One region of the Micromonospora sp. NPDC005203 genome, then DNA from elsewhere that is predicted to be linked to it. Evidence: riboswitches for the same ligand, from Rfam matches in the RefSeq annotation. Region 1 holds a riboswitch; each other region holds the start of a gene.
What was found. Region 1 has a riboswitch for cyclic di-AMP ahead of ACFYPM_RS13915 (NlpC/P60 family protein). Riboswitches for the same ligand answer to the same signal wherever they lie in the genome.
Positions count from the first base shown of each region.

Region 2: another riboswitch for cyclic di-AMP. It lies ahead of ACFYPM_RS01930 (coiled-coil domain-containing protein); the one in region 1 lies ahead of ACFYPM_RS13915 (NlpC/P60 family protein).
Region 3: another riboswitch for cyclic di-AMP. It lies ahead of ACFYPM_RS13370 (C39 family peptidase); the one in region 1 lies ahead of ACFYPM_RS13915 (NlpC/P60 family protein).
Region 4: another riboswitch for cyclic di-AMP. It lies ahead of ACFYPM_RS24225 (coiled-coil domain-containing protein); the one in region 1 lies ahead of ACFYPM_RS13915 (NlpC/P60 family protein).

Region 1 is NZ_JBIAKV010000005.1:47,733-52,340, forward strand. It holds gene dcd (dCTP deaminase) at 1-236, shown strand, start outside; gene ACFYPM_RS13915 (NlpC/P60 family protein) at 300-1,340, opposite strand; cyclic di-AMP (ydaO/yuaA leader) riboswitch at 1,354-1,489, opposite strand; gene ACFYPM_RS13920 (N-acetylmuramoyl-L-alanine amidase) at 1,725-3,716, shown strand; gene ACFYPM_RS13925 (NlpC/P60 family protein) at 3,772-4,608, opposite strand, start outside.
Region 2 is NZ_JBIAKV010000001.1:391,166-395,773, reverse strand. It holds gene ACFYPM_RS01950 (hypothetical protein) at 1-530, opposite strand, end outside; gene ACFYPM_RS01945 (heavy-metal-associated domain-containing protein) at 545-754, opposite strand; gene ACFYPM_RS01940 (metal-sensitive transcriptional regulator) at 850-1,146, shown strand; gene ACFYPM_RS01935 (YibE/F family protein) at 1,338-2,711, shown strand; cyclic di-AMP (ydaO/yuaA leader) riboswitch at 2,878-3,008, shown strand; gene ACFYPM_RS01930 (coiled-coil domain-containing protein) at 3,013-4,032, shown strand; partial or broken gene ACFYPM_RS01925 (carbonic anhydrase) at 4,098-4,608, opposite strand, start outside.
Region 3 is NZ_JBIAKV010000004.1:363,847-368,454, forward strand. It holds gene ACFYPM_RS13360 (CDP-glycerol glycerophosphotransferase family protein) at 1-1,307, shown strand, start outside; gene ACFYPM_RS13365 (alpha/beta fold hydrolase) at 1,332-2,078, opposite strand; gene ACFYPM_RS13370 (C39 family peptidase) at 2,204-3,052, opposite strand; cyclic di-AMP (ydaO/yuaA leader) riboswitch at 3,282-3,423, opposite strand; gene ACFYPM_RS13375 (hypothetical protein) at 3,707-4,477, opposite strand.
Region 4 is NZ_JBIAKV010000012.1:83,894-88,501, forward strand. It holds gene ACFYPM_RS24215 (HelD family protein) at 1-1,485, shown strand, start outside; gene ACFYPM_RS24220 (cation diffusion facilitator family transporter) at 1,593-2,510, shown strand; cyclic di-AMP (ydaO/yuaA leader) riboswitch at 2,622-2,753, shown strand; gene ACFYPM_RS24225 (coiled-coil domain-containing protein) at 2,759-3,826, shown strand; gene ACFYPM_RS24230 (alpha/beta fold hydrolase) at 4,136-4,608, shown strand, end outside.

The sequences.
Region 1 (4,608 bases):
CCGGCTTCATCGACCCCGGCTTCTCCGGTCACGTCACGCTCGAACTCTCGAACGTGGCGAACCTGCCCATCACTCTCTGGCCGGGCATGAAGATCGGGCAGCTCTGCATCTTCCGGCTCTCCTCGCCGGCCGAGCACCCGTACGGCTCGGCGGTCTACGGCTCGCGCTACCAGGGGCAGCGGGGGCCGACGCCGAGCCGCGCCTGGCAGCACTGGCGCACCTGGCCCACCCGCTGACCCCGTGAACGACGAGGGCCCGCCGCGACGAATCGCGACGGGCCCCTCGGTCAGTACCCATGATCAGCCTGGACGGCCGTAGCTGTGGATCGGGCCGTCGTCGACCTTCTTCATCTTGACCGGTTGACCGGCCTGCGAGGCGTGCACCACCCAGCCGCCACCGACGTACATGCCGACGTGGTGGATGTCGCTGTAGTAGAAGACCAGGTCGCCGGGGCGCAGGTCGGCCTTGCTGACGTTCTTGGTGACGCGGCTCTGCGCCGCGGCGTTGTGCGGCAGGGACACCCCGGCCTTCGCCCAGGCGGCCAGCATCAGCCCGGAGCAGTCGTACGAGTTCGGGCCCTCGGCACCCCAGACGTAGGGCTTGCCGATCTGCGCGCAGGCGAACTTGACAGCCGTCCCCGCGGCGCCGCCGGGATAGCTGCCGGGGCAGGGAGCTGGGCGCAACGGACCGCCGCCACCGCTGCCGTACACCTTGAGGCGCAGTTTTTGCAGCTTGTCGATCTCGTCGTTGATCTGCTTCTTCTTCGCGGCCAACTGAGACTCGGTACGGGTCAGCTGGGTCACCATCTCGTCGAGTGGCGCCTTCTGCCTGGCCAGCTCGTCGCGCAGGTCGGCCACCTCGCGGACGTCCTGCTGCTGGTTGTGCGCGAAGCGGTCGAGCATTTCGAGCTGGCCGACCACCTCGCTGGGTGACTGACTGCCCAGCACCGCGTTGACGGTCAGCACGTTCTCACCCTTGTAGGCGCGTACGGCCAGGGCACTGACCTTGTCCATGGCGGCGTCGACCTGACGCTCCAGCGGGGCGATCCGGGCGGCCAGCGCCTGGGCCTGCCTGCGCTTGTTGGCCAGGTCGATGCGGGTGGCGTTGTGCTGTTCGATGATCGGTTCGAGTTTGTTCCAGTCGGCGTCGATCTGGCGTTCGATCTCGGCGACGGACGGGTCGGCGTGGGCCGCCGTGGCGCTGCCGGTCAGGACGACGGCGACGCCGGCCAGGGCGGCGAGCGCGGTGGTGAAGCGGGACCAGCGTGGGCGCGGCGCGATCGACGGCGGGCCGGCTGCTGCCGACCGCTCGGACGACGGCCGCGGGGCATGGAGTGCCACCGGGGTTCCGTACTCCTTCTTCCTGACCGCCTACCGGGTTAGCTGACGGGTTCGGGCGGGAAGTGGGCGCCCTACCGCAGTGACTGCGGATTCACCCCGGGGGACATGGGTCCCCGGTTCGTTCGGAAACGACTCGGCGGTGTCGGACCGTTACCGCCCGGGCTGGACGGAGCTGCTATCGGGCCGACGAATGACCAGAGTAGAGACGCTTGTTACCACTCCGCAACCCGTGCGGCCGTGACACTCCGTACCGATCGGAGCGGATCACCGGCCGGAGGTGAAGAATTCTTTCCCCCACGAGTCGACACATGGAAAGGTATTGACGCGGACTCCCGGGCGGAGCGAGGGTGACCTCACCTTGACCCGCGAAATCTAGGGGGTTCGATGCACCATCCAACCCTGTTCCTCGGCCGGCGCGCGCTGCTCGCCGCAGCCGTGGTCGCCGCCGTGGTCGCCGCCGCGACCGCGGTCCCACCACCCGCCACCGCCGTCGCCGCACCCACCACCGACCGGCAGCAGCGGTACGCCGCCGCGGCGGCCGAGTACGGCGTACCGACCGACGTGCTGCTCGGCGTCTCCTACCTGGAGTCCCGCTGGGACAGCAACGCCGGCACACCCAGCACCAGTGGCGGCTACGGCCCCATGCACCTGACCGACGCCCGACACGTGGCCGCCCTGCCCGTGGGCGGCCACCACGACACCGGCGCCGAGGACCCGCGTGGCGACGACTCCCGTACCGCGCTGGCACCCGCGCCCCGGCCGGCCGAGGACCCGGCGCCACCCGCCGCCGCGTTGCAGACCGTGGATGCCGCCGCCGGGCTGACCGGCGCGACCCCCGACGCGCTACGCACCGACGCCGACGTCAACATCCGGGGCGGGGCCGCGCTGCTGGCCTCGTACCAGCGGGAGTTGGGCGCGCCGGTCGGTGCCGGCACCGACCCGGCCAGCTGGTACGGCGCGGTGGCCCGCTACGCCGGCGCGGACAGCGCCGACGCCGCGGCGGCCTTCGCCGACGAGGTCTTCACCACCATCGGCAGCGGCGAGTCGCGGGTGACCGACGACGGCCAGCGGATCACGCTGCCGGCCCGGGCGATCCGGCCGCAGCGATCGTGGCTGGACCGGCTGGGTCTGCGTCGGCTCGCCCGCCCGGACGGGCTGGAATGCCCCCGGACCATCTCCTGCGAGTGGATCCCGGCGCCCTACGCGGCGTTCGGCGACGGGGACTACGGCAACCACGACCTGTCCGACCGGCCCGCCCGGCAGAAGATCGAGTACATCGTCATCCACGACACCGAGGGAAGCTGGGCCACCACCCTGCGACTCGTCCAAGACCCGACGTACGTGAGCTGGCACTACACGCTGCGCTCGGTGGACGGGCACATCGCCCAGCACGTCAAGACCAAGGATGTCGCCTGGCACGCCGGCAACTGGTATGTCAACGCCAAGGCGGTCGGGCTGGAGCACGAGGGCTTCGCGGCGCAGGGCACCTGGTACACCGAGGCGATGTACCGGACCTCGGCGAAGCTGGTCCGACACCTCGCGCTGCGCCTCGGCGTCCCGCTGGACCGCCAGCACATCATCGGCCACGACAACGTGCCCGGCACCATCGCCGCGAACGTCCGTGGAATGCACTGGGACACCGGCCCGTACTGGGACTGGAACCACTACTTCGAGCTGCTACACGCGCCCCGGTTGGACACCGGCACCCCGGCCACCGGTCTGGTCCGGATCGACCCGGACTTCGCCACCAACCAGCCGGCGTTCGTCGGCTGCGTCACCGCCAGCGTGCCGTGCGCGCCACGCGGCTCCTCGGCGGTGGTGCTGCGCTCGGCGCCGGCCGCGGAGGCGCCACTGGTGAACGACATCGCGCTCCGCCCCGACGGCACCCCGAACTCCATGGAGGTGTCGGATCACGGCGCCCGCGCCTCCGCCGGCCAGACGTACGCGCTGGCCGGCCGGCAGGGCGACTGGACGGCGATCTGGTATCTCGGGCAACGCGCCTGGTTCCACAACCCGGCGTCCGCGCCCACCGCCAGCTGGACGGTCGGCCTGGTGGCCACTCCGAAGCCCGGCCGGACCACCATCCCGGTGTACGGGCGGGCCTACCCGGAACAGGCGGCCTACCCGGCCGGCGTGCCCTACCAGACGATCTCACCACTGCAGTACACCCTGGCCGCCGGGCAGCGGTACGCCGTCGGCGCGGTGCTGCCGGGCGAGTACTACCGGGCCAGCACGGTCGACGGCTCCTCGCCCGGTGACTGGACGGTGATCCGCGGCAAGAACAGGTACGCACAGATCCAGTTCGGCCACCGCATCATGTACGTCGACCTGGCCGACGTGCAGCTCCTGCCGTCCCCGGTGGGCGCACCCCGCTGACAACGACGACGGCCCCCGGTCGGTGACCGGGGGCCGTCGTGTCGAACAAGGTGGGTCAGGGTCTCCGGAATCCGGCGACGGGCATCGTGTTGATGCTGGACACCTGCACCGGTTTACCGGCTCGTGGTGCGTGCACCATCTGGTTGTTACCCAGATACAGCCCGACATGACTCAGGCCCGAGTAGAAGAAGACCAGGTCACCGGGGCGGGCCTCGGCTCGCGCCACGGCCTTGCCCTCGTTCCACTGGTCTCCGGTGTGGTGGGTGAGGGAGATCCCGGCCGACTTGTAGGCGTACTGGGTCAGCCCCGAGCAGTCGAACGAGTTCGGGCCGGTGGCACCCCAGACGTACGGATCGCCGACCTGCTGGCAGGCGGTCCTGATCGCCTTCTGGGCGGCCACGGCGAGCACACCGTTGATGGTCGGGCAGCCGGCGGTCTTGACCGTGGTCTTCGGCATCGACGCCTCAAGCTGCTTGATCTCGGCGTCGATCTGCTTCTTCTTGGCCGCCAGCTCGTTCTGCTGCTTGGTCTGCGTGGCGATCAGGGTGTCCAGCTTCTGCTTCTCGCCGTCGTACTTGGCCCGCACGGCGAGGACGCCCTCGACCTCCTTGCGCTCCTGCGCGGCCAGCCGGTCGAGGATGGTGAGCTGCTCGGTGAGCGTGTCCGGCTTGGCGCTGACCAGCAGTGCGCCAATGTCGTGCGACGGTCCCGAGATGTAGTAGCGGGAGGCGAGATCGCCGACCCGGTTGAGCGCCAACTCGCTCTGCAACGCCAGCGGCTCGATCTTCTTCTGTAGATCCGCCGACTTCTGCCGGTTGACCTTCAGCTGCGCCCTGACCTTGTTGTACTGCTCGATGGTGGGCTCCAACTGCTCCCACTTCTTGTCGATCTG
Region 2 (4,608 bases), on a different contig from region 1:
TGTCGTTCGGTCAGCTCACCGGGGACTGTCACGTCGACGCCGAGCGTCAGCGGCTCACCCCCGGTCGGGGCGAAGTCGGCGAAGGCCCGCCACTGCCCGGGGCCGGCCAGCGGCGTGCCGACCCGCCAGGTGCCGTCCGGCGCGAGGTCGGGGTGCACGTGCCGGAAACCGGAGAGGTCCCGTCGGACCACGATCAGGTGCATCCTCTTGTCGTGCGCCACGTCGTATTGGGTCACCGGTTGGCCGTCCGGACCGGTGACCCGGAAGGCGAACTCGTCGGCCGGGGCGTCGACCGGGTCGAGGGTGTAGCCGCGGTCGGAGACGAGCAGCCCACCGGGAATCCGGTCGGCCGGGTCGCCACCCTCGCCCGTCGCCGGGACGGCGGCGCTGTCGTGTCGACTCTCCGTGCCCCCGTCGTGCCGGCTCTCGGCGACCGGAGTGCGGTCGACCACCCGGCCGATGCCGTACGTCGCTCCGAAGATCGACGCGAGGCCGACAGCAAATCCGACAAGTCTTGTCCCGGTACGCATGTCGGCCCCTGGGCTCACGCGTCGACGAGGTCGTAGCCGGCCTCGTCGACAGCGGCCCGGACGACCTGAACATCCAGCGGCTGCTCGCTGCTCACGGTGACCTGCCCGGTCGCGAGGTCGACCTGGACGTCGCCGACTCCCGCGATGGCGCCGACCTCGGCGCTCACCGCGCTGACGCAGTGCCCACAGGTCATTCCCTGCACCTGGAACGTCGTGTTGACCATCGAATCGTCTCCTTCGCCGTACCGGTACCCGGTGGGGGTATCACCACCGGACTGCACCGTATCATACCCCCCAGGGGTAGGCTATCCTGGTCGGCATGAGCGCACCCACCCCGATCCGCGGGTACACCGCCAGCAAGGACCAACTGCTCGCGCGACTCCGCCGAGTCGAGGGTCAGGTCCGCGGCATCGAGAAGATGGTCGACGACGACCGTTACTGCATCGACGTGCTCACCCAGATCTCCGCGATCCAGGCCGCACTGGACAAGGTGGCGCTGGGGCTGCTCGACGGGCACGCCCGGCACTGCATGCACGAGGGGGCCGCCGAGGGCCGGGCCGACGAGATGGCCACCGAGATGATGGCGGCGGTCGGCCGGCTGATGAAGCGCGGCTGACGACACAACCGGGTGCCGGCACCCGCGGGCGCGGGGCCGGTTCCCGGGCAACCCGGGCCGGGCACTGACCGTCCGTGATCACACGGTCGTCGGTCCGCGATCCGCCGCGCCTCGCGTCGCCTTTCGGCGAGGACACTGAACCGCGCGGCGCGCTGACACGTATCCCGGACCGGATCGTTGGGAGTCTCGACTTGGGTTCCGACCACGCCCGTCCCACTCCGTCCGCCCCACCCCGGGTGCGACGGATCCTCGTCATGACCGTGGTGCCGCTCTTCGTCGCCACCGTTGTCGCCGCGGCGCTGCTCTGGCCGCGCGGAGGAGCACCGCAGACCGACGGCGGAGCGGACGTGCCGCGCTACGCCGGCACGGTGACCCGGGTGGTGACCGAGCCGTGCCCGCCGCTGCCGTCGAGCCCCGAGGGCACACCCAGAGTCGGCACCGGGCCGTGCGGCACTGTCGACGTCCGCGTGGACGAGGGACCCGCCGCCGGCCAGCAGGTACGGACACCGGTGCCCGACGGCCCGGGCGCGCCACGTGTCGACGTCGGCGACGAGATCATCTTGGTCGAGTTGACCGATCCGACCGATCCCACGCTCAGCAACTGGAACATCGCCGAGCATCAGCGCGGCACCCCGCTGGTGTGGCTGGCGGTGGTCTTCGCCGCCGCGATCGTCGCCTTCGGCCGGTGGCGGGGGCTGGCCGCGCTCGCCGGACTGGCGGCCAGCTTCGCCATCCTGCTCACTTTCGTGCTGCCGGGCATCGGCGCCGGCCGGTCACCGCTCCTGGTGGCGGTGGTCGGTGCCGCCCTGATCATGTTCGTGGTGCTCTATCTGACCCACGGCGTCACCGCGCAGACCTCGGTCGCGGTGCTCGGCACCCTGGGCAGCCTGGTGCTGACCGGCGCGCTCGCCACCGTCGCCACCGCGGCAACCCACCTCACCGGCTTCGGCAGTGAGGACGCCACGACACTGTCGATGTTCCAGGGTGACGTGGACCTGCACGGCCTGTTGCTCGCCGGGATCATCATCGGTTCGCTCGGGGTGCTCGACGACGTGACGGTCACCCAGGCGGCCACCGTCACCGAGCTGTCGAACGCCAATCCCGGGCTGACCCGCTTGCAGCTCTACCGTGCGGCGACCCGCGTCGGCCGGGCGCACATCGCCTCCACTGTCAACACCATCGTGCTGGCGTACGCGGGCGCGTCGCTGCCCCTGCTGCTCCTGCTCACCGCCGACGCGCGGCCGATCGGGCAGCTGCTCACCAGCGAGTTCCTCGCGCAGGAGATCGTTCGCAGCGCGGTCGCCACCCTCGGGCTGATCGCCGCCGTGCCACTGACCACCGGGCTGGCCGCGATCGTGACCGCCGCCGGGCGCGCCGAGACCACGCCGTCCGTCGATGCCACCCGGTCGCGCCCCCAGGCGGACGGCCGGGCGGAGGCACTGGCTGCCCTCAACGCGCCGCGATCGCGGCGACCCGACGAGCCGGACCAGACGCGGACCCGGCCCCCATCCACCGCCACCGACGGGTGGCCGGAGTCGAACAGGAGCACGGATACGGCATGGTGACACTCCTCAGCGTGACCAGATCGGGCCTCCCCCCTGAGAACCGCGTCACTGGTTACCCAACGCTATGGCGATATGACACTTTTGGTCAGTATCCAGGCGTAGCTCAGCCAGTCGACTCTCGGGTAACCTCGCTGCCGGTTACCGATGAAGGCGCGAAGCGGCGCCTGCGGTGCCACCGCCCAATCGCCAACCGGCGAGCCGGGGACCCAGGTGTGTGGGGTGAATCCGCGTCAGCGGTAGGGGCCACTTCCGCCCCGAACCCGTCAGCTAACCCGGTCGGCGGTCGACGGAAGGGAACATTGTGACGGCACCCCTACGCCGCTGGATGACACCCGTGGTGGCCGTGATCGCCGCACTGACCGTGCTCGCCGGCCCCCTCCCGGCCCACGCCGCCCCGACGACCCCCACGCCGTCCGGGCACGAGGAGGACGGCGAGCCCAAGCTGCTCAACGACGTCATCGAGCAGGCCAACCGCGACTACTCCGCCGCCAAGTCCAAACTGGACAAGTCCAAGAAGCGGCAGTTGGAGTTGGCGCTGGAGGTGGACCGGGCCAAGGCCGACCTGGACGCGCTGGCGCCACAGGTCGGGCAGATCGCCGCCCAGTCGTATCGGACCGGTCGGATCGGCGCGCTCGCGATGCTGCTCGAAAGCAACGCTCCGGACACCTTCGTGCAGCGCGCCGCGATGCTCGACGAGATCAACATGGTGAACGAGAACAAGCTCGCCGAGGTCAACGCGGTGAAGGCCCGTGCCGAGCAGGCCAAGCTGCTCCTCGACACCGAGGTCCGCGAGCAGCAGAAGCAGACCGCCGTGATGGCCAAGCGGAAGAACGAGGCCGACAAGGCGCTCTCCCTGGTCGGCGGCAAGGGCTTCACCGGTGGCCTGGTGGACGCCACCTCGAAGGTCGCCAAGATCGGCCCGGGTCGCACCGCCGACGGTGACTGGAAGGCGCAGTCGTGCAGTGAGAACGACCCGACCACGTCCGGCTGCATCACGCCCCGCACCCTGCACGCGTACAAGGAGGTCAAGGCGGCCGGCTTCAACCGGTTCGTCGGCTGCTACCGCTCCGGTGGGCCGTGGGAGCACCCCAAGGGCAAAGCCTGCGACTGGTCGCTACAGAAGAGCGGCTTCGCACCCTGGCACAACGAGGACACCCGGACGTACGGCAACAACGTCGCCGCGTTCCTCATCCGCAACGCGGACCGGCTCGGCATCTACTACGTGATCTGGAACCGGCAGATCTGGTTCCCGGCGAGCGGCTGGAAGTCGTACAGCGGGCCGTCGAACCACACCGACCACGTACACATGTCGCTGCTCTGACCCACTGGATCCTCCGTCGAGGGCCGCTCCGCACGAAGCGGGGCGGCCCTCGACGTGTCAGGCGGCAGCGACCGGTCGGCCGACCCGGTCGGCACGCCGAGCGTCGCGAAGCCGGCCGGCACGGCGGCTACCGGGCGCACCACCCCGGCGGCGAGCCGGTACGACAAACCCACCACCGCGCACCGCCCCTGCGTTACCTCGGCCGCCAGCACGGGCGACTGGCCGAGCAGCGTCTCGACGGTCTGCGCGATGTGGATGTCGACGATACCGTCGATGTCGTCCACGCCCTCGGTCTCGGCCCGGCGCAGGCTGGGCAGCACGGCATCGACGACCGCGCCCAGGTGCCCGGGAGGCTGGTTGCCGGTCACGACGGTCTCCCGCGCGGCCTGCACCGCCCCGCACGAGTCGTGGCCGAGCACCACCACCAGCGGGGTGCCGAGGACGGTCACCGCGTACTCCACGCTGCCGAGCACCTCCGGACCGGCCGTGTGCCCGGCCGTGCGGACCACGAACAGGTCACCCAGCCCTCGATCAAAGATGATCTCGGCGGCCAGGCGGGAGTCGGAGCAGCCGACG
Region 3 (4,608 bases), on a different contig from region 1:
TCGGCACCGCCCTGCTCGGGCTGCTCGCCGTCCTGGCGCTCGCCGCCGCGCTCACCCTGCCGGCCGGCGTGGCGTTGGTCGCGAGCCTGCTGGTCGCCGCGGGCACCGGAGTCGTCGCCCTGGACCTGGCCCGGCGGCGGTTCCGGCCGGGAGCCGGCGGCGGGCCGGTGGCCCGGGCACTGCGCCGGCACCAACCGGAGTTCCTGCTCTACTTCTCCGCGCCGCCCGGCTCGGAATACCAGGTCACCATGTGGCTGCCGTACCTGGAGCGAATCGGCCGGCCGTTCGTGGTCGTGCTGCGCGAGCCGGAGTTCCTGGCCCCGATCGCCGCGGCCACCGACGCGCCGGTGGTCTACTGCCCCACCCTGCGGGCCATGGACGAGGCGCTGGTGCCGAGCCTGCGGGCGGCGTTCTACGTCAACCACGGCGCGAAGAACAGCCACTGCATCCGCTTCACCCAACTCACCCACGTCCAGTTGCACCACGGCGACAGCGACAAGGCGCCGAGCGCCAACCCGGTGTCCGGGATCTTCGACCGGATCTTCGTGGCCGGCCCGGCGGCGATCGACAGGTACGCCCGTGCCGGGGTGCGGATCCCGGCGGACAAGTTCGTGGTGGTGGGCCGCCCGCAGGTGGAGTCGATCGAGGTACGCCCCGAGCCGGCCCGGGGGTTGCCGACGCCGACCGTGCTCTACACCCCGACCTGGACCGGGCACCACGCCGACGCCGACTACTGCTCGCTGCCGGTCGCCGAAGGGCTGCTGCGGCGGCTGCTGGAGCGCGGCGCGACGGTGATCCTGCGGCCCCACCCGTACACGGCGCAGAACCCGGCCTCGGCACGGCAGTTGGGTCGGCTGACCGAGGTGCTCGTCGCCGATCGGGCCCGCAGCGGACGCCCGCACGTGGTCGGCGCGGCGGCCCGCGAGCTGAGCCTGACCGAGTGCGTCAACTCCTCCGACGCGCTGATCTCCGACGTGTCCGGGGTGATCTCGGACTACCTCTACTCCAGCAAGCCGTACGCGCTCACCGACATGGGCGACGAGGGCGACCGGTTCGCCGAGCGGTTCCCGCTGGCCGCGTCGGGTTACGTGCTGCGCCGCGATCTGTCCAACGTGGACGAGGTGTTGACCGCGCTGCTGGACACCGACCCGCTGGCCGCGGAGCGCTGGGCCACCCGCCGGCGTTACCTGGGTGACTTCCCCGCCACGTCGTACGCCGAGGCGTTCCTGACCGCCGCGCGCCGGGAGCTGGCGGCGACGGAAGAGCCTGCGGCCGAACGCTCGCCGCAGCTCTCCCCCCTCGCCTGACCCGGGCTGACGGCCCAAGAAACCTCAGCGGTACGCGTCGAGCAGCGCCAGCACGGCCGCCGGGTTCTCCACGTGCGCGTTGTGCCCGAGACCGGGCAGCGTGGCGACCGGCACGCCGTACTCCTTGAGCTGCGCGTCGGTGACCATCGGGTCGTGCTCGCCGCGCGCCAGCAGCACCGGTACGTCGGTCGCCGTCAGCAGCCCGGTCAGGTCGGGCTCGCCGACGGCGAAGGCGTTCGGATCCATGGCGAGCCGCCACCGGCCGTCGACCTGACGGAGGCCGGCGTCCACCACCGGATGGTCCGGCGGGAGCAGGCCGGCCAGCCCGGAGACGCGCAGGTAGCGGCGGGCCGCCTCGGTACGGCTGGCGAACCAGCTCACCGGGCGGGCGGCCAGTTCGGCGGCCCGTTCCAGTTCGGCGGGTGACCAGAGCGCCTTGATCCCCAAGCCGACCACCGCGTCCACCGGCATCCCGGCGTCGCGCCCGGCCAACGCGAGGCCCACCACGCCACCCAGCGAGTGCCCGAGCACGACGAGCCGGTCGTCGGGGGCGAGGGCCGGCGCGATCCGCTCGGCGAAGCCGGCGAAGGAGTACGACGGCAGCGGCGACGCCCAGCCGTGGCCCGCGAGGTCCGGTGCCAGCCACCGGCCGGGCCAGTGTTGCTCCAGGTACGGCGCCCAGGGCAACCACACGTCACCGGTGGCCCCCAGGCCGTGCAACAGCAGCAGGACCGGCCGTCGACCGGCGTGACCACCCGATTCATCCACCACGGCCGCAGTCTCCCACGGTTCTCGGCCAGGGACGAGAGTCGTCGACGGGGGCGTAGCGCCGTGCAAGACGCGACGGGCGCCGCCCCCTCGTGAGGGACGGCGCCCGTGGCGGTCAGCGTGCCGGGTCAGGCGGAGTAGCCCCGGCTGGCGATCCAGTTGGCCAGGTCGATGGTGGTGACCCAGTACGACGGGTCGGCCGGGTTCGCCGAGTCGGCGATGCGTACCGTGCGGCCGTTGTCCTTGTAACCCACGACGGCGATGTAGTGCCCGCCGCCGTAGGAGTGCCAGGAGCCGTCGGTGTCGGTGGCGTCCCCGACGACGTTGGCGACCACGCCGCGGCCGTCGGTGATGGCCTTGACGACGTCGGCCTGGAGGCGGTCCATCTGCGCCGGGCTGGGCGCGCCGACGAACATCCGGGTCCGGTACGGGGAGCCCTTCACCTCGGCGTTGAGCACCCGGGTGGTGTCCTCGGCCGAGTTGGTGCCCATCTCGGTGGTGCCCAGTTCGGCGCCGAGCTCCTCCTGGGTACGGTCGATCCCGGTGGCGCTGAGCGCGTTGCGGGTGGCCGCCGGACCGCAGTTGTAGTAGGTGTTCTGCGCCTCGTACTCGTAGTCGAGCACCTTTGTCGCGGGCGGCTTCGGCCGCTCCGGCTTCCGGGTCAGGTCCGGGTTGCTGCTGGCCTTGGCGGCGGGCGCGGCGGCGCTGGTGGCCGGGGCGGCGCTGCTCGGCGCGGCGCTCGCCGACGGGGACGCGTCCCGCACCTCGCCGCGGGAGGCGGCGACGTCGGTGCGCATCTCGGCGACAGTGGTCGCGGTGCGCTGGCCGGCCGGCGCGTCGTCGGCGGTGGCGAGCAGGGTGCCGGTGGTGGCGGCGAGCACGAGGGCCGCGGCGGAGGCGGCGACGATCTGGTACGGGCGCTCGGTCGCGATGCGGCGGAGTTGACGCTGCATGGTGTGCTTCACGGGGTCCTCCACGGTCGGGGGGAGAGCGGCACACCGGGCCGGACCGGTATCCGGGCAGGGGCCAGCGCGCGGATGGTGGTCCGCGGGTGGTGAACCGCTCAGGGGAACGCCCGGCGTGGCCGGGCGGTGAGGCGATGACCCGGGGGTCAGCTCACCGTCACTGGACGGATGAGCGGGGGCACCGCTGTGCCGTGGAGGCGAGGGAACAGCCGAGGGGTGGAGAGGTGCTGCACGAGGATGGAACTCCTTCCGACACCGCCTACCGGGTTAGCTGACGGATTCGGGCGGGAAGATCGCCCTACCGCGGGCCGTGGCTCGCGGATTCACCCCGGACATACTGGTGGGTCCCCGGTTCGTTCATGACGATTGAGCGGGTCGGCGCGGCGTCGCCTGTTGCGATCGGTTACCGCACCGGACGGGACGACACTACTGGCCCGTTCACACCATGCCAAGCCAGGTTCACCTGCGCAAACCCGAATCGGCGCGGCAATTTCTGCACGTTCTGCCGCTGATGTGACTCGATGGGACAAGCGGTTACGGTGACGCCTATGGGCGACAACCGGACAGGTCGCCGAAACTGCGGTCAGAATCCCGCGAACAATCGCGCCGAACGTGCCGGACGCCCGATTCCACAATCCGTGACCGGGCTCACGTAACGGATCGGGCTCAACCCGCGCGGGCCGGGCGCCAACGTGCCACGACGGCGGGACGGGCCGCCCCGCGCACCAGCCGGCGGGCCGGTGCCCGACTCGGCCGCAGCCGGGCCGCTGCCGCGCACGCCTCCTCGGCAAGGGCGCGCGCCGACTCGGCGGCCAGTTCGGCAGCCCGCCAGGCGGCCCGCTCCGCGCTGGCGGCGGCCTGGTGGTCGGCCCGTCTCGCGTCCCGGATCGACCGGCTGAGCAGCGCTTCCTGCTCGACCGGGTGCCGCCGGGGATCCCAGCCGTGCCGGTGCCCGAACACGTCGCTGAGCTGCGCCATGCTTAGGTCGCCCCGCCAGTACGCCGCCGTCGCCGCGCGGTGCAGGTAGCGCTCCCGGGCGGCGTACTCGGCGGGGGTGCGGGGCGTGGCCGGGCTGGGCAGCGCCCCGGACCCCGCGAAGCGGCGCGCGCCGGTGTCCGCCTCGTCGTAGCGCGCCCAGGCGCGTTCGGCCTGCTCCTGACTGGCCAGCCAGGCATCGCGTCGCCGCTGGGCCGTCCGGGCCGCGCCGGCCGCCGCGACGGCCACCTCCTCGGCGTACCGGCGCCTGTCGACGATCGCGGCCGCCGCCACCTCACGCGCGGTCGGCACGGCCGGGGACGGGCCGGCGGTGGGCCGGTCCCCTTCCGGCCGGGCGACAAGCACGGCGAGCACGCCGAGCGCCAGCAGGAACAGGGCCGACCAGATGGCAGCGGCCTGCGGTACCCCGGTTACGAACTGGTAGAAGACGGTGGTCTCCATGGTCGGCACCTCGCTGGGGAAGCAGGGCGATGGGGAGCCCCGTCGGCCACCTGGCCACGGTGAGCGCGACCGGAAGCCACGTCCCCACGCTACCGTCGTGCCGACCCGGGCGCATCGACCGCGGGCGTGTC
Region 4 (4,608 bases), on a different contig from region 1:
GCGGTCGCCCTGCACCGGGCGGCGTTCCTGCTCTATTCCGAGCGCAGCCGCTACGCCGGGGGCGGAATCCTGGTGGTCGGCCCGTCGGGGGTCTTCGTCGAGTACATCGCCTCGGTGCTGCCCTCGCTCGGTGAGGACACCGCCACCCTGCACTCGCTGGGCACGCTGTTTCCGGGGATGACCGCCACCCGCACCGACCCGCCCGAGGTGGCGGCGGTGAAGGGCTCGCTGCGGATGCGCCGGGTGCTGGAACGCGCGGTCCGGGACGCGGTGCCGGGCGGCCCGGGTGAGCTGCGGCTGCTCTACCGGGGCACGCTGCTGCGGCTGGATCGGGCCGAGCTGGACCGGATCCGGGACCGCGCGCTGCACCGTGGCGCCCGCCGCAACGAGGTGCGCCGGGCCGGCTTCGACGGGGTGTTCGCCGCGCTCTGGGCACAGGCCCGCGAGGTGGGCGTCCGCCTGCCGGACCAGCGGACCTTCGAGGCGGAGATCGCCGACCGGGCCGAGTTCCGCGAGTTTCTCAAGGCGTGGTGGCCCCGGCTGCACCCGCGGCACGTGCTCGGCTGGCTGGCCCGGCCGGAGCGGCTGCGCCGGTACGCGGGCGGGATCCTCTCCTCCGCGGAGGTCCGGCTGCTCGGCGCGGCGTACCGGAGCCTGGAATCCGACGGGTTGACCATCGCCGACATCGCGCTGCTCGACGAGTTGGACGCCCTGCTCGGCAAGCCGGCGCAGCCGGCCAAGGCCCGCCGCGACCCGTTCCAGCTCGCTGGCGGCGTACGCGAGCTGACCACCGCGAGCGAGCGGCAGCGGGCGGCCCGCGCGGCGGCCCGGGAGCGTCCGGAGGACTACCGGGACTACGCGCACGTGGTGGTGGACGAGGCACAGGACGTCTCGCCGATGCAGTGGCGGATGGTCGGACGGCGCGGCAGCCTGGCCTCCTGGACGGTGGTGGGTGACCCCGCGCAGACCGCCTGGACCGGCGATCCGGAGGAGCTGACCCGAGCCCGGGACCAGGCGCTGGGCCGGCGTAAGCGGCACGATTTCACGCTCACCACCAACTACCGCAACTCCTCGGAGATCTTCGCGGTGGCGGCGGCGGAGATCCGCCGGCTCTACCCCGACCTACCGCTGCCGACCGCCGTGCGCTCCACCGGGGTCGATCCGGTCGAGTTGGTGGTGCCCGCAAGCGGGTTGGAGACCGCCGTCGTGAAGGCGGCCGCCGGGCTGCTGGCCGAGGTGGAGGGCACGGTCGGGGTGATCACGCCGGTCCCCCGCCGCGACGAGGTCGCCGGTTGGCTCGCCGCGCTCGACGCGCCGCGCCTACAGGTGGTGACGAGCCTGGAGGCCAAGGGCATGGAGTACGACGGGGTCGTGCTCGTCGCTCCGAGCGAGATCCGGGCGGATCCGGGTGCGGGGGTACGCACCCTGTACGTGGCCCTTTCCCGGGCCACGCAACGGCTCACCACGATCGATCCAACCGGCTGATTCGGCGCGCCTCGCGGGGCGGACCAGCGGTCCGCGTCACACTTGCATACATAGCGATGTGAGCATACATTTGACCGGGCCCCAACCGGCGGCGGAAGGTGGATCTCGTGGGCGCAGGTCATGACCACCACCATGGGTCGGTCGCCAATGCCGCACACCAGCACAGGGGCCGACTCTGGGCGGCGTTCGGGCTGCTCGCCACCCTGATGGTGGTCGAGGCGGTGGCCGCCCTGCACACCGGCTCACTCGCCCTGCTCTCCGACGCCGGGCACATGTTCACCGACGTGCTCGGCATCGGGATGGCGCTCGCCGCGATCACCGCGACCCGGCGGGCCACCGCCGACCCGCAGCGCACCTTCGGCCTCTACCGACTCGAGGTCCTCGCCGCACTGGCCAACGCCGTTCTGCTCTCCGGCGTCGCGATCTACGTGGTGATCACCGCGATCCGCCGCTTCGGCGACCCGCACGAGGTCGTCGCCGGCCCGATGCTCGTGGTGGCCGTGCTCGGCCTGCTTGCCAACATCGCCGCCTTCGCCCTGCTCCGCGCCGGAGCCCGGGAGAGCATCAACATCCAGGGCGCCTACCTGGAGGTGCTCGGCGACCTGCTGGGCTCACTCGGCGTGATCGGCGCGGCGCTCCTCATCTCCGTCACCGACTGGTGGTGGGCCGACCCACTGGTCGCCGTCGCCATCGGCGTGTTCATCCTGCCGCGCACCTGGCGGCTGGCACGGGCGGCCGTCCGCATCCTCGTGCAGGCCGCCCCGGAACACCTCCAGGTGACCGCCGTGCACGACCGGCTGGCTGCGGTCCCCGGGGTGGTCGAGGTGCACGACCTGCACGTCTGGACGCTCACCTCCGGCATGGACGTGGCCTCCGCGCACCTGACCATGGCACCCGGCGCGGAGGTCGGCGCGGTGCTCACCGCAGCGCGTACCGCCCTGCACGACGACTTCCGGATCGAACACGCGACGTTGCAGATCGAGCCCGGCGCCACCTCCGGAGCCTGCGGCTCGATCGAGTGGTGACACTTTTCTCGTGACGGCGTGCGCACCGTCCGTCACATCAGCTGCAGCGGCCCCACCCGCACCGGTAGGCTCGGTCCCGGCCTCCACCAGGCGGCGCCCTCCAGGCGCCGGTGGCGGTCGCCGCCTAATCGCCCATCCGGGCGAACCGGGGAACCATGTTCCTGGGGTGTATCCGCGTCAGCGGTAGGGATCTTCCGTCCCGAACCCGTCAGCTAACCCGGTCGGCGGCTGACGGAAGGACATGCGCAGTGGCACCAGCACGACCACCCGCCGCCCGACTGGCGGCCCTGATCGTCGCGATGTTCGCCCTCGGCGTCGCGATCCCGGCCGGCACCGCCTCGGCCGCTCCCCCGACAAGCCAGCGGGCCGCCGCCGCACCCGACTCCGACGAGGAGGGCGGCACCCCAACGCTGCGCGCCCAACTCGAGGCCGCCAGCAAGGGCTACCTGGACGCGAAGCGCGCTCTGGACACCTCCGTGCAGCGGCAACAGCAACTCGCCACCCAACTGAAGACCATTGAGGTCGAGCTGGCCCAGCGCGACGGCAAGGTCGGTCAGATCGTCGGCGTGGCGTACCGCACCGGCCGGCTCGGCGCGGTGTCGGCGCTGCTCGACAGCAGCAGCCCGGAGGGCTTCATGGACCGGGCCGCCGCCCTGGAGGCGGTGGCTGCCAACGAGGACCGGGTGCTGCGCGATCTGCTCGCCACCAAGGACCAGGCCAACCGCACCCGGGCCGCCCTGAACGGCGAGATCACCGAACAGCGCAAGCAGGTCGCGGTGATGGCCAAGCGCAAGGACCAGGCCGAACGGGCCCTGACCGTGGCCAACACCCCCAAGCCGCAGCCCACCGCCGACAGCGGCTCCAACCGGGGCACCTCCACCGCCAACGCGAAGGCGGCACCCCGCAACTCCGACGGCTCCTGGCCGTCCGAGTCGTGCAGCGTCAACGACCCCACCCCCGCCACCGGCTGCATCACCCCGCGCACCCTGCACGCGCTCAACCAGGCCAAGGCCGCCGGCTTCACCCGGTACGTCTCCTGTCACCGCCCCAGCGGCTCCGGTGAACACCCGAAGGGCCGGGCCTGCGACTTCGCCGCCCAGGCGAGCGGCTTCGGCGGCAACGCCACCGGCGGCGACAAGACGTACGGCAACAACCTGGCCGCGTACTTCATCCGCAACGCCGACCGGCTCGCCGTGCTGTACGTGATCTGGTATCGGCAGATCTGGCTGCCCAGCAGCGGGTGGAAGTCGTACAGCGGCGCGAGCGGGACCCCGTCCACCGACCACACCAACCACGTACACCTGTCGGTCTACTGACCCCACCGGGACGGTCCTGGTCGGTGGCTCACCTGAGTCTCCACTCAGTATGCCCCGATCAGAGGAATGCATCGCTCTCTTGATGAAGGGTGTCGTCGCGGCCCCTCGGCTGGTCGATGTTGCAGGTGCTACACATCTCGTGCTTCCGGATCGGGATGTGGTTCGGCACGTCGATCCGGTCGAGGGGCACGTTCGCGAGTGCCGTGCCGGTCGGCCGGGGGAGGAACCGTCGGGGAAGATCGCTTGACGCATTAAGTTAACGTCATTAACCTCCAGGAAGCGCCGTTAACCAGCCCTGTGGAGGTCGTCATGACCGAGTACTTGAGCATCGCCGGCAACACCCTCGGCTATGAGGTGTCCGGGCGAGGCCCCCTCGTCGTCCTGGCGCACGGTATCGGCGACAGTCGGCACTCCTACCGTTTCCTCGCTCCGGCCCTGGCCGACGCCGGGTACCGGGTCGCCAACGTCGACATCCGCGGCTGCGGCGACTCCAGCCTGGGCTGGGACGGCTACAGCCGCACCGACATCGCGGGTGACCTCGTCGCCGTCGTGCGCCACCTCGGCGGCCCAGCCGTGATCATCGGCCAGTCGATCAGCGGCGGTGCGGCGACCATCGCGGCAGCTACCGCGCCTGGTCTGATCAACGGCGTCATCGAGCTGGCGCCGTTCACCCGGGTACAACCCTTCGATCTCGGCGGGCTGATGCGGGTGAAGCGCTTCCGGACCGGTTACCGCCAGATGGCGCAGGTCATGGTCCTGGGCAGTCTGGCGAGCTGGAAGAA